2 regions of the Bradyrhizobium sp. SZCCHNS30572 genome follow, and region 1 is predicted to be linked to the other one. Evidence: predicted binding sites of a transcription regulator. Region 1 holds the regulator's gene; the other holds the start of a gene.
What was found. Region 1 encodes PhoB, which activates phosphate uptake and scavenging genes when phosphate is short. Its sites were predicted from a motif close to TGTCATNNANCTGTCAT; they were not measured.

Region 1 (6,273 bases):
TGCGGCCATTTGCCGGCGATCAGGCCCATGATCTCGAGCAGCCGCGCGCGGGCAGGCAACGCATCGCGGGCCGCGCTGCCCTTCGTGGCCGCGAAGCGCTCGGCCGTAGCCGAATGCCAGGCATGCGAGGCGTAGACGTCGCGGGCGAAGTCCGGCATGAAGAAGATGTAGAAATGCGTCAGATGGTCGGCTGCGTTCTCGGCCGCGTGCGCGATGTTGGCCGCGAGGACGCCGTTTGGCGCTGCCGCAATACCCATGGCCTGGCGCAACGCCGCGGCGGCGGCGATCGATTGCGACACCGAGCAGATGCCGCAGATTCGCGGTGCGATCACCAGGGCGTCCAGCGACGGCCGCCCCTCCAGGATCTGCTCGAAGCCGCGATAGAGCGGCGCCGTCACCTCCGCCCTCGTGACGCGACCGCTCTCGATATCGAGCCTGACCTCGAGATCGCCTTCGACACGATTGAACGGTCCGACCGTGATCCGCGTCATGGACGGCGCTTGTCGCCGGCACGGCCCGGCGGCACCACGACATGATCCGCCGTCGCATTGACTCGGACGCGACGCGGCGTGGCCGATTTCGACAGCGCTGCGAGCGCGACGAACCAGGCCTTGGGCATGTCGGTCGGAAGCCCCACGGGAATGCCGGCGAGCTTGGCCGTCTGCAGATAGTTCTGCGCGCTCTCGAAGCCCGGCGAGGTGCAGGCGATGCAGGCGTAGCCGCCCTTGGTGCAGGAGCCGCCGCCGTTCCACGAGCGCTGATTGCAGTCGCCGACCGCTTGCGTCGCGCGGCAGCCGAGATGCTCCATCAGGCAGCCGCGCTCCGACATCGTCTCCGCGCTCGCCTTGAACTCGTAGAACTCGTTGCGCGAGCAGCCGTGATGCGCCAGGTGATTGGCGATGAAGGTCGGACGGCCGACTGCGTCGAGGCCGTCTGCCGACAGATCGCCCGAGGTGAGCGCCAGCAGGCTTTCCATCATCCAACCCGGATGCGGCGCACAGCCTGCGACGTTGATCACCGGCAGCCCGCGTTTCGAGCGGAAGCCCGCGCCGAGCGCGCCGCCGATGTCGCTGCCCTCGAACTGCAATCCGACCGCATCGGTCGGGTTGATGCCGGCAGCAGGAATGCCGCCATAGGCGGCGCAACTGCCGACGGCAACGACGTAGTCGGCCAGCGGCGCCAGATCGAGCAGCCAGTGATAGATCGAGCGGTTGGTGCCGGCGAGCATGTTGAAGCGGCCGGTCAGGCCAGGTCCGCGCGCCACCGAGCCTTCGAGCACCAGCAGATCGAGCCGCTCGCGACCGTCGCGGATCGCCTCCAACAGCTCCAGGACCTCGTCCCCTGTCTGCTCGCTGACGGAGGGATGCCACACCAGATCGATGCCGGATTGGCGCAATTCGTCGAACCAGCCGGACGCGCCGCTTTCCAGGATCGACATGGTGCAGCCGCCGCAGCTCGCACCCTGCAGCCATAGCATCCTGATCGTTCCCTCAGAGCCGACCATCATAAGGCCCCGCTCCTAGCCCGTCTTAAGCGTTCCGCTTCGTATCACCGGCGGGTTTAGCGCCCCCGCATGAACACTGGCAAGCGCTTCCCCGGGCATAGCCTCGGAACCGCGCTGGCTGCGACCGAGCAGCATGGCGATCGCCCAGATCAGTCCGAACAGGCCAATCGCGACGATCCCGAGATTGGCGACATCGTCGCCCAGCGCGGTGGCGACCCTCGTCCATCCCCCGGTCAGGCCAAGCCGCGGCGCCAACAGCGTGATCGCCTCGAAGCCGCCGATCACCAGCGCGATCGCGACAGAGGCGCCGGTGATCACGAGGTTATAGCGCAGCTTGCGTGCGGGATCGGTCAGCGCCCAGCGATAGGCGCCGACCATCAGCATGCTGTCGGCGGTGTCGACGGTGGCCATCGCCGCCGCGAACAGCGCCGGAAACACCAGCACGTGCGCAAGACTCGCGCCGCGCGCGGCCTCGGTCGCCGACAGGCTGAGAAGCCCGATCTCGCTCGCAGTGTCGAAGCCGAGACCGAACAGGAAACCGAGCGGATACATGTGCCAGGCGCGTCCCACCAGGCGGAGCACGGGGCGCAGCAGGCGGATGAGGATGCCCCGTCCGGGGCTTCCGGCGGTTTCCATCTCGGACTGCGGCTGTGCGGCGCGGCGCCAGAGGTTCACGAACAGAATGAGGTTCGCCAACGCGATCAGCAGCAGGAAGCCGGCCGACACCGACGTGCCGATGACGCCGCCGATCGCCCTGATCGCGCTCTCTTCATCCAGGAGGTCGGCGCCGGCGATGAGGCTCACGACGATGGTGGCGATGACGACGACGCTGGAATGGCCGAGCGCAAAATACAGGCCGGCGGCGCGCGGGGCGCTACCGTCCTGCACCAGCTTCCGCACGACGTTGTCGATCGCCGCGATGTGATCCGCATCGACCGCATGGCGCAGTCCGAGCAGCCAGGCCAGCATCGCGGTGCCGACGATGGCGGGCCGGTCGGCGTAGAGCGCGAACGCCCAGGCCCAGGCGAGCGCGTTGGCGGCGACCAGCCCGCCGACGAGCGCAACGTTGCGGCCGGGCTGCGATCGCCACCACAGCAGCCGAGGGGCACGAGGATGATCAATTTGAACAATCGTCATACTCGGACTATAGCAAGAGCCAGGCCAGTTCGGTAAAGCCCCCCGCTGCAGGCAAAAGCTGCAGGAAAACGTGGGCGGCCCTTCCCGGATTGCCCTCTCGCTTGGCAACCCGCTATCCAGTCACGCACAGATCATGACCAGCGGCGGGACATCTTCTTCTCTCGCCCCTCCTTCGCTCACCGCGCCGAGGCACTCTGTGCCGCGATCTCGCGCCGCACGACCGTCTCGAACTGGCTCGCGGGGGCGGCGAACATCAGCCGGGTCTCCTCGTGGAACGCCGAGAAGATGCCGACCACGGCAGGCTGCCCACCGACCTCGGCGAGGATCGGCGAGCCCGAATAGCCGAAATTGGCCAGGCAATGCACTGTCAGCAGCGTCCCGTCCCTGGTCATGCCGGCGCTGCAATTGCGCTGGCCGGTCGGCGAATAGCGCCGCTCCTGACCATAGCCGATCTCGGAGATGGTGCCGGCCGATGTCGCAGCCTGCAATTCCTCGCGCGTCAGCGCCTTGACCGCGACCGGCTTCGACGGCAGCGCGTCCTTCAGCACGATCAACGCCCAATCGGCGGGCGAGCGGTCGAGCGACCACCTGTCGTGCTGGATCGGGACAAAGTCCGGCGCCACGATCAGCTTGTCGGCGACCGACGATGCCGCCGGCGTGCCCCGGTTCATGCCGGCCAGGAAGCGGACGTTGCCGGGGCTGACCTGCGCCACGCCGTTGAACACGCAATGCGCCGCGGTGAGCACGACGCGCGGCGCGACCAGCGTGCCGGTGCACCAGCCGCCGCTCGAGTATTGCGCGACGGTGACGACGCCGATCGACGACGCCGGCCAGGAGGTGGGATCGACGACCTCGCCGATGTGGCGATCGAGCCCGAGCAGTTGCTCCGGACGCGGAGTGGCAATGCCCGCATCCGCCGATTCCGGTTTCGGCTGCCAGGACGCAATGGCGCTCTGGGCCTGGACGCGCTGCGGCTCGGTCAACTTGACCCGCTGCACGTCGCGGCCGGCCGATCGCACGCCGTTGCGGCCGGCCATCACCAGCCAGGCATAACCCTGCACGACGTCCTGCTTCGCGCCACGGCCGTCGAGCAGCATCAGGCCGAGCATGTATTGCGACTGCGCAAAGCCCTGCGCCGCCGCGCGGCTGAACCAGCGACTGGCTTCGCCGTAGTTCGAGGCAACACCCTCGCCATTGACGTAGGCGATGCCGAGATAATGTTGCGCGACGGCGAGCCCCTGATCGGCGGCCTTGCGGTACCAGGCCAGCGCCTCGCTCGGATTACGCGGCACGCCCCAGCCGAACGCCTGCATGAAGCCGACGTCGAACTGCGCCCGCGCATCGCCCTTGGCGGCCAGCGGCAGCAGCCGTCGCATCGCCGCCGCATGCTGCCCGTTGCCTGCCGCCGCGACCGCGTCTTCGAGCTCGGCGGCCGGGGCGCCCGCCGCGCCGCCGAGCAGCACGGCAAGAGATATGATGATGGTCTTGATCAAGGGCGTCCGCTGGGACCGAAACATCGTGACGGGCCACGAAGCAGACACGATCAAGACGGCGGCGGCGTGGCGGAAAGCGGACCGCGATCTCCTCAATCGGGCCGCCTCGCGCCTCACACCTGCTTCGTGCTCACGCCGGATCGCCCCTTACACCTGCTCGCTCTTGGCGAAGCGGTCATCGAGCGCATAACCGGCGCCGCGCACCGTGCGGATCGGGTCCTGCTCGCGGCCGGGATTGAGCAGCTTGCGCAGGCGGCCGATATGGACGTCGACGGTGCGCTCGTCGATGTAGATGTCGCGGCCCCAGACGCTGTCGAGCAGCTGTTCGCGGCTGAACACGCGGCCGGGGTGCTCGAGGAAGAATTCGAGCAGGCGGTATTCGGTCGGGCCGAGATCGATCGGCCGCCCCGAGCGCGCCACGCGGCGCTTCTCGCGGTCGAGCTCGATGTCGCCATAGGACAGCACGGTCGCCAGCCGCTCCGGGCTCGCCCGCCGCAGTAGGCCTTTCACGCGCGCCAGGAGCTCCGGCACCGAGAACGGCTTGACGATGTAGTCGTCGGCGCCAGTGGCGAGTCCGCGCACGCGCTCGCTCTCCTCGCCGCGCGCCGTCAGCATGATGATCGGCAGTTGCCGGGTCTCGGAGCGGGCGCGCAGGCGGCGGCACAGTTCGATGCCGGAGAGGCCCGGCAGCATCCAGTCGAGCACGACGAGATCCGGAACGCGCTCCTTGAGCCGCGTGTCGGCCTCGTCGCCGCGCGCCACGGTCTCGACCTCGTAGCCTTCGGCCTCGAGGTTGTAGCGCAGCAGCGTCGTCAGCGCCTCCTCGTCCTCCACCACCAGAATTCGGGCGCCCATGTCTGAACCGTCTCTCTTAGTTACCGGGAATCGTCGATGCGAAGCTCGTCATGTCGCCCTTCGGGCGCTTGTCCATGATCTGCTGGCCTTCGATCATATAGAACACCGTCTCGGCGATGTTGGTCGCGTGATCGCCGATCCGCTCGATGTTCTTGGCGCAGAACATCAGGTGGATGCAGAACGAGATGTTGCGCGGATCCTCCATCATGTAGGTCAGGAGCTCGCGGAACAGCGACGTGCAGATCGCGTCGACCTCCTCGTCGCCCTTCCACACCGTCATCGCCGCCGGCAGGTCATGCGCGGCATAGGCGTCCAGCACCGTCTTGACCTGCGACTGCACCAGATCGGTCATGTGCTCGAGGCCGCGGATCAGCTTCAGCGGATGGAAGTCGCTTTCCAGCGCCGCGACGCGCTTGCCGATGTTCTTGGCGAGGTCGCCGATGCGCTCCAGATCGGTCGCCACGCGCATCGCGCCGACGATCTCGCGCAGGTCGACCGCCATCGGCTGGCGACGGGCGATCGTGAGCACGGCGCGCTCCTCGATGATGCGCTGCAGCTTGTCGACCTCGGCGTCGGTGGCGACCACCTTCTGGCCGAGCGCGATGTCGCGCCGCACCAGCGCATCGACGGAATCGACGATCAGCCGCTCCGCGAGGCCGCCCATCTCCGATACCAGACGGGTGAGGTCCTGCAGATCGCTGTCGAACGCCTTGGCGGTATGTTCACTGGCCATGATGATCTCCTGAAGACAATGTCGTCGGCGTCAGCCGAACCGGCCGGTGATGTAATCCTGGGTCCGCCGATCACTCGGCGAGGTGAAGATCTTGCTGGTGTCGTCGAACTCGATCAGCTCGCCGAGATACATGAAGGCGGTCTTGTCGGAGACGCGCGCCGCCTGCTGCATGTTATGCGTCACGATGGCGATCGTATAGTTTTCGGCGAGCTCCTGGATCAGCTCCTCGACCTTGGCGGTCGAGATCGGATCGAGCGCCGAGCACGGCTCGTCGAACAAGATCACCTCCGGCCGGACCGCCACGGTGCGCGCGATGCACAGTCGCTGCTGCTGGCCGCCGGACAGCGACAGGCCCGAGGCGTTGAGCTTGTCCTTGACCTCGTTCCACAGCGCGCCGCCGCGCAGCGCCTTCTCGACCCGGTCGTCCATCTCCGACTTGGAGATCTTCTCATAGAGGCGGATGCCGAAGGCGATGTTCTCGTAGATCGTCATCGGGAACGGCGTCGGCTTCTGGAACACCATGCCGACCCGGGCGCGCAGCAGATTCAGAT
Region 2 (6,273 bases), on a different contig from region 1:
ATCTCGAGGGCCGCCGCGTCAGCGTCGACCTGCCGAATGGCGGCACCTTCGTCACGGCGCTGACGGTGTTCGAGCGGCTTGGCCTGCGCGCCAACTTCGCCTACATCGAGCAGCGCATCGCGATGGAGAAGCTGAAGCGCGGCGAGCTCGATGCCGTCATCGTGGTCGGCGGCAAGCCCTACAAGTCGGTCTCGACCTTCGTGAACGACGGCCGCTTCCATCTCGTCAACGTCGACTACGATCGACCGCTGCAGACCGACTATCTGCCGGCGACCCTGACGGCGAAGGACTACCCGAACCTGATCGCCGAGGGCGAGAAGGTCGACACGATCGCGGTGCCGGCCGTGCTCGCCGCCTATAATTGGGCGCCGAACACCGACCGCTATCGCAAGCTCGCGACCTTCGTCGACGCCTTCTTCACCAAATTCCCGGCATTCCAGAATCCGCCGTTCCATCCGAAGTGGAAGGAGGTCTCGCTGTCGGCGCCGCTCGCCGGCTGGCAGCGGCTGCCGTCCGCCAGCAAATGGCTGGAGAGCCACGCCATGGAAGGCGCACAGCGCGACCGCTTCGATGACTTCCTGAAGCAGAGCAGCGCCGGCAGGGCGATGCCGAGCGAGGCCGACCGCGAGGCGCTGTTCAAGCAGTACCAGGCCTGGGAGGCCGAGAAGACCGGCAGCGCCCGCGCCCAGGCGCGCGGCCAGCGCTGAGCTCGTAGCGTTCGACGAAGTCCCATCAAGAGAAAAGCCCCGCGGATGCGGGGCTTTTTACTGTTGTGCCCTTCCGAGGCGCTGATTGCGGGCGCCCGGCTTGCCGGCCGGAGCCGCCGTCAGCCGATATTCTCGCCGTCCTTCGCGACGTCTGCGTTCTTGTCTGCCGCGAGCCGCGCGAGTACGGCGCGGGCTGCCGCATGATGGTCGGGCGTGATGTGCGAGGCGACCATGCGGATGGCGGTGGCGAGCACCGCCGCGTCGTCGGTGAAGCCGAGGATGGGCAACACGTCAGGCATGAAGTCGAACGGCACGACGAAGTAGGCGATGGCGCCGAGCAGGGCGACCTGTACGTGCCGGGGTGTCTCCTTGTCGAAGGCGCAGTAATACGCCGCAAGCAGCCCCTCGGCGAATGGCAGCCGCGCGACAACCTTCTTGAACTTGATCCAGAAACGACGGCGAAGGGTCTCGCGATCCCGGGCCAGCCGCTCCGCGGGCTCGAAGCCAACGCTGTAGTCGGTCGCATCCGACATGATGTCCGATCTCCGGTTCCAGACGGCGCTGGGGGCGCGGTCCTCGCCCTCGGATGTGGTGATGGCGACGCCGGCCGCAAGGCGCGTGCCGTCGTCGCCAAGATCTCAGCCGCGCATCGTCGCGGCGATCGCATTCATCGCCTTGGCGAGCGCGATGTCGCGCATGGTCACGCCGCCCGCGTCATGGGTCGTGAGGACCACCTCGACGGTGCGGTAGACGTTGCGCCACTCGGGATGATGGTCAGCCTTTTCAGCGACCAGGGCGACGCGGGTCATGAAGCCGAAGGCTTCGTTGAAGTCTGTGAATGTGAACGTGCGGGCGATGGCCTCACGGCCCTGTGCCTCGGACCAGCCGGGAAGCTCCCGCAAGGCGGTGGCGCGTGCCTCCGCCGACAATGGTTGCGGCATCTCGATCTCCTCTTGTGGTGCAATCGACCGGACACGCGGCGGCATCCGGGCGATCGCGGGGCTACCTCCGGCTGGGTCGCGCCGGTGTCCGGTTGCCAAGACTAACCGAAAACGCATCCCTATCAGAGCCTTGTCACAGGCGCGATGCCGGAGGTGCTTGGAACTGCCCCGATCCTCCGGCGACTGGTGCGATGGTAACCATGACGCAGATGTCACCCCGGGCGGACAAGAAATTTGCTACAGTTCGGCTCTATTGAAGGACGACGTGGCCAGACGAAGCCGCCTGTGGCATCGCCCGGGCCTGGGACCACCGGAGGACGGGATCTGGTAGATACTCAGACCACGCCAGCGCAGCGCTCACGGATGCGCCCTGCCGTGTTCATCGTCATCGCCGGGATCCTTGCGGTCGTCGGCGCTTTGACGGGGGCCTACTATTTTGCGATGCGTCCCGTGGTGCTCAAGATCGCGGTCGGTCCGCCCAACAGCGACGACCTGAAGGTCGTCCAGGCCCTGACCCAGGCCTTTTCCCAGTCGCACGCCTCCGTCAGGCTGCGGCCGGTTCCGACCGAGGGCGCCGCACAGAGCGCGCAGGCGCTGGCCGCAGGCAAGGTTGATCTCGCGATCGTCCGGGGTGACCTCGAGGTCCCAAAGAACGCGCAGGCCGTGGCGACGCTGCGCAAGAACGTCGCCGTGCTCTGGGTGCCTCCGGGCGGCAAGGGCAAGGGTCGCAAGGGCGCCAAGATCACCAAGATCTCCCAGCTCGCGGGCCACAAGGTCGGCATCATCGGTCGGACCCCGGCGAACGCCAATTTGCTGAAGGTGATCCTGCATCAATACGGCGTCGACGCCGGCAAGGTTGAGATCGTCCAAGTCCCGATCACCGAGGCCGCCGAAGCCGTGCGCAACCAGCGGGCGGACGTCTATCTTGCGGCCGGACCCATCAATAGCAAGATCACGGCGGATGCGATCGCCGCTGCCACCAAGGACGGCGGCACGCCGACCTTCCTGGCGATCGATTCGGCCGAAGCGATCGCGCAGAACCACCCCGAATATGAATCGACCGAAATTCCCGCCGGCGCGTTTGGCGGCTCGCCCGATCGTCCCGAGGACGAGGTGAAGACCATCAGCTTCAACCACCACATCGTGGCGCGCAAAGGCCTGTCGGATTCGACCGTGTCCGCGTTCACCCATCAGCTGTTTTCGGTGCGCCAGCAATTGCTGTCGGAGTTCCCGCTGGCTGCCAAGATCGAGACCCCCGACACCGACAAGGACGCCGCGATTCCGGCACATCCCGGCGCGGCGGCGTTCATCAACGGCGAGGAGAAGACCTTCCTCGACCGCTACAGCGACTACATCTGGTGGGGCCTGATGGCGCTTTCGGCGATGGGTTCGGCCGGTGCGTGGTTCGCCGGCTATCTCAAGCGCGACGAACGCACCATCAACACCTCGCTGCGCGATCGTCTGCTGGAGATGATCACGATCGCGCGCAAGAGCGATTCGACCGAGGAGCTCGACCAGCTGCAGAGCGAGGCCGACGAGATCCTGCGCAACACGCTGACCTGCTTCGAGGACGGTGCAATCGAGCACGCGGCGTTGACCGCGTTCAACATCGCGCTCGAGCAGTTCCACAACGCGGTGGCCGATCGCAAGCTCATCCTGATGAGCATGCCCGCCAATCTGCAGCGAACCGGCGCGCAGTTGCGTGCCGCCGGCACCTGAGGGCGGACCATGTTCGCCCTGCGGCCGTGTCACGCGCTGTCCACGGCGCGATTGTAATTCCAGCGTCATCAATCTTTTCTAGGTCTGCCGGGCCGTGGCTCGCGCCGGCTCCCGCGCGCGATCCGACCAGGAGATCCGCATGACGCTTCGCATTCCTCGATCGCACACAGCCCTGTCCCGCCGCCGCTTCCTGTCGACGGCCGCCGCAGCCGGCGTCACGACGCTGGCGATGCCCTATCTGAGCCGCGCCGCCGACCGGCCGCAGATCACGCATGGCGTGCAGTCCGGCGACGTCGGCATGGATGGTGGCGTGGTCTGGGCGCGCGCCGACCGGCCGTCGCAGATGCTGGTCGAGGTGGCGACCACCGAATCGTTCAAGGACGCGCGTACGCTGCCTCCGATTGCCGCGCTTCCGGAAAGCGACTTCACGGCCAAGATGCTGATCGACGGCCTTCCGAGCGGCCAGGACATCTTCTACCGTGTCAAGTTCCGCGACCTGTCGCATACCGCGGTCGAAAGCGAGGCCGTGGCCGGCCGCTTCCGCACCGCGCCAGGCAACAAGCGCGACGTCTCGTTCGTCTGGGGCGGCGACGTGGCGGGGCAGGGCTGGGGCATCAATCCCGATGATGGCGGCATGTTCACCTTCTCGACGATGAAGAAGCACCGCCCGGACTTCTTCCTGCACTCCGGCGACACCATCTACGCCGACGGTCCGATCAAGTCCGAGGTGAAGCTGCCGGACAACAAGGTGTGGAAGAACCTCACCGTGGAAGAGAAGGCCAAGGTCGCCGAGACGCTCGACGAATTTCGTGCCGCCCACAAATACAATTTCCTCGACGAGAACGTTCGCGCCTTCAATGCCGAGGTGCCGATCTTCGTGCAGTGGGACGATCACGAGGTCACCAACAACTGGTCGGCGTCCAAGGAGCTGCCCGCCGCCTACAAGGAGCGCAACATCCAGTTGCTCGCGGCCCGCGCGGCGCGCGCCTTCCACGAGATGTATCCGATGCGCGAGAGCCTCATCGAGCCGGGCCGAGTCTATCGCACCATCAACTATGGCCCGCATCTCGACGTGTTCGTGCTCGACGAGCGCAGCTACCGCGGCGCCAACGGTCCCAATCTCGAGGACGAGTATGGTCCGGCGTCCTACTTCATCGGGCCGGAGCAGATGCGCTGGTTGAAGCAGGCGCTGCTCAATTCCCGCGCGACCTGGAAGGTGATCGCCTCCGACATGCCGCTCAGCATCATCGTCTATGACGACGCGGCCAACAAGAAGGGCTCGGAAGCCATCGCCCAGGGTGACGGCCCGGCGCGCGGCCGCGAGCTCGAGATTGCCGAGATCCTGCGCTTCATCAAGACGGCGCCGATCCAGAACACGGTGTGGCTGACGGCGGACGTGCACTACGCGGCCGCGCATTATTACGATCCGAACAAGGCGCAGTTTCAGGACTTCGAGCCGTTCTGGGAGTTCGTCTCCGGCCCGCTGCATGCCGGCACGTTCGGTCCGAACGAGCTCGACAACACCTTCGGCCCCGAGGTGCGCTTCATCAAGGCGCCCGGCCTCGACAAGCAGAATCTGCCGCCGTCGGCCGGCATGCAGTTCTTCGGCCACGTCAAGATCGAAGGCGCCACGGGCCAGATGACCGTGACCCTGCGGGATCGCGCCGACGTCGCGCTGTGGTCGACCACGCTCGATCCGAAGCTGGGCTGAGGTCTCGTTGTTCGGCGGCAAGACGACCGCGTGCGGCGACGGCAACTAATCGCGTCGCCGCAGCGCCGCCTCCAGCGCCTCGGTCGGGCAAGGCTTCGGCAGCCGCGGCCGGTCGGCGAATGCGGGTGGCACGCGGTCGGCGCCATAGCCGGTCGAGAATGCGAAGGGAATGCCGAGCGCCGTCAGCCGCTCGGCAATCGCAAAGCTCTTTTCGCGGACCAGGCCGACATCGAGCAGCGCGAATTGCGGGACGCGCTCGGCGATCATGGCGAGCGCGGTTGCGACGTCGGCTGCGATCCTGATGTCGGGAACGCCGAGGTCGGTGATCGTGTCTTCCAGTCCGAGTGCAATGATGGGGTCGTCTTCGACGACCAGCACATGCTGATAGAACTCGGGCACGCCTGATTGCGAGCTGGTCATGGGATCTACGGGTTCCAGGATGAGGGATGGACCCCGCGGCCGGCGCCTCCTCTCGAGCGCGCTGGCGGGTTCCTGGAACCAAGGCAGCATATCAGAGTTCCTGTGTCGGTGCACTTGTGAACACAAGGTGCACGGATCACGCACATGCGTTGCGCACGGGGATGACGATGCTGAGCCAAGGTGTGACCACGCTGAGCCGGGAGCGGCCCTACAACAACCTGCTGCGGCGGCTCAGTCCGGCCGACTACGCGCTGATCTCGCCGTATCTGGTGGAGGACGAGGCAACGCCGAACGAGCTGCTCTACAGTCCGGGTGACGACGTCCAGATCGTGCATTTTCCCTGCGGGCCGGCGCTGACGTCCTATCTCGTTCCCAATGAGGATGGCCGCGACGTCGAGACCATCCTGGTCGGCCGCGAGGGCGCCGTCGGCGGGATCGTCAGCGAAGGCTTCCTGCCGGCCTACACACGGATCGTCGTCAAGTTCGGCGGCCCGTTCGCACGGCTGCCGCTGTCCCGCCTGGCGGCCGCCAAGCTGCAATCCAAGACGCTGCGCAACGTATTCGCGCGCTACGCCGATTGCATGCTGGCACAGATGTTCCAGTCGACCGCCTGCAACGCAATCCATTCGATCGAGCAGCGGACGGCGAAGTGGATCGTGGCCGCGATGGACCGTACCGATGGCGAGCCGATCGTGCCGCTGACGCATGAGCAGCTGGCAACGCTGCTGGGCGTCGGCCGCAGCTACGTCAGCCGGGTTGTCCAGACCTTCAGGGC

Region 2: QX048_RS14010 (alkaline phosphatase D family protein) is a predicted target of PhoB. The motif match lies at 3,420-3,436, and genes of this name have one in related genera.

Annotation. Positions count from the first base shown of each region.
Region 1 covers NZ_JAUESY010000008.1:265,214-271,486, forward strand. The annotation lists gene QX048_RS23725 (nickel-dependent hydrogenase large subunit) at 1-491, opposite strand, end outside; gene QX048_RS23730 (HupU protein) at 488-1,504, opposite strand; gene QX048_RS23735 (HoxN/HupN/NixA family nickel/cobalt transporter) at 1,520-2,641, opposite strand; gene QX048_RS23740 (trypsin-like serine protease) at 2,818-4,134, opposite strand; gene phoB (phosphate regulon transcriptional regulator PhoB) at 4,282-4,989, opposite strand; gene phoU (phosphate signaling complex protein PhoU) at 5,006-5,722, opposite strand; gene pstB (phosphate ABC transporter ATP-binding protein PstB) at 5,753-6,273, opposite strand, start outside.
Region 2 covers NZ_JAUESY010000004.1:614,944-621,216, forward strand. The annotation lists gene QX048_RS13990 (TAXI family TRAP transporter solute-binding subunit) at 1-707, shown strand, start outside; gene QX048_RS13995 (YkvA family protein) at 827-1,240, opposite strand; gene QX048_RS14000 (4a-hydroxytetrahydrobiopterin dehydratase) at 1,346-1,693, opposite strand; gene QX048_RS14005 (TAXI family TRAP transporter solute-binding subunit) at 2,024-3,367, shown strand; gene QX048_RS14010 (alkaline phosphatase D family protein) at 3,507-5,078, shown strand; gene QX048_RS14015 (response regulator) at 5,124-5,498, opposite strand; gene QX048_RS14020 (Crp/Fnr family transcriptional regulator) at 5,666-6,273, shown strand, end outside.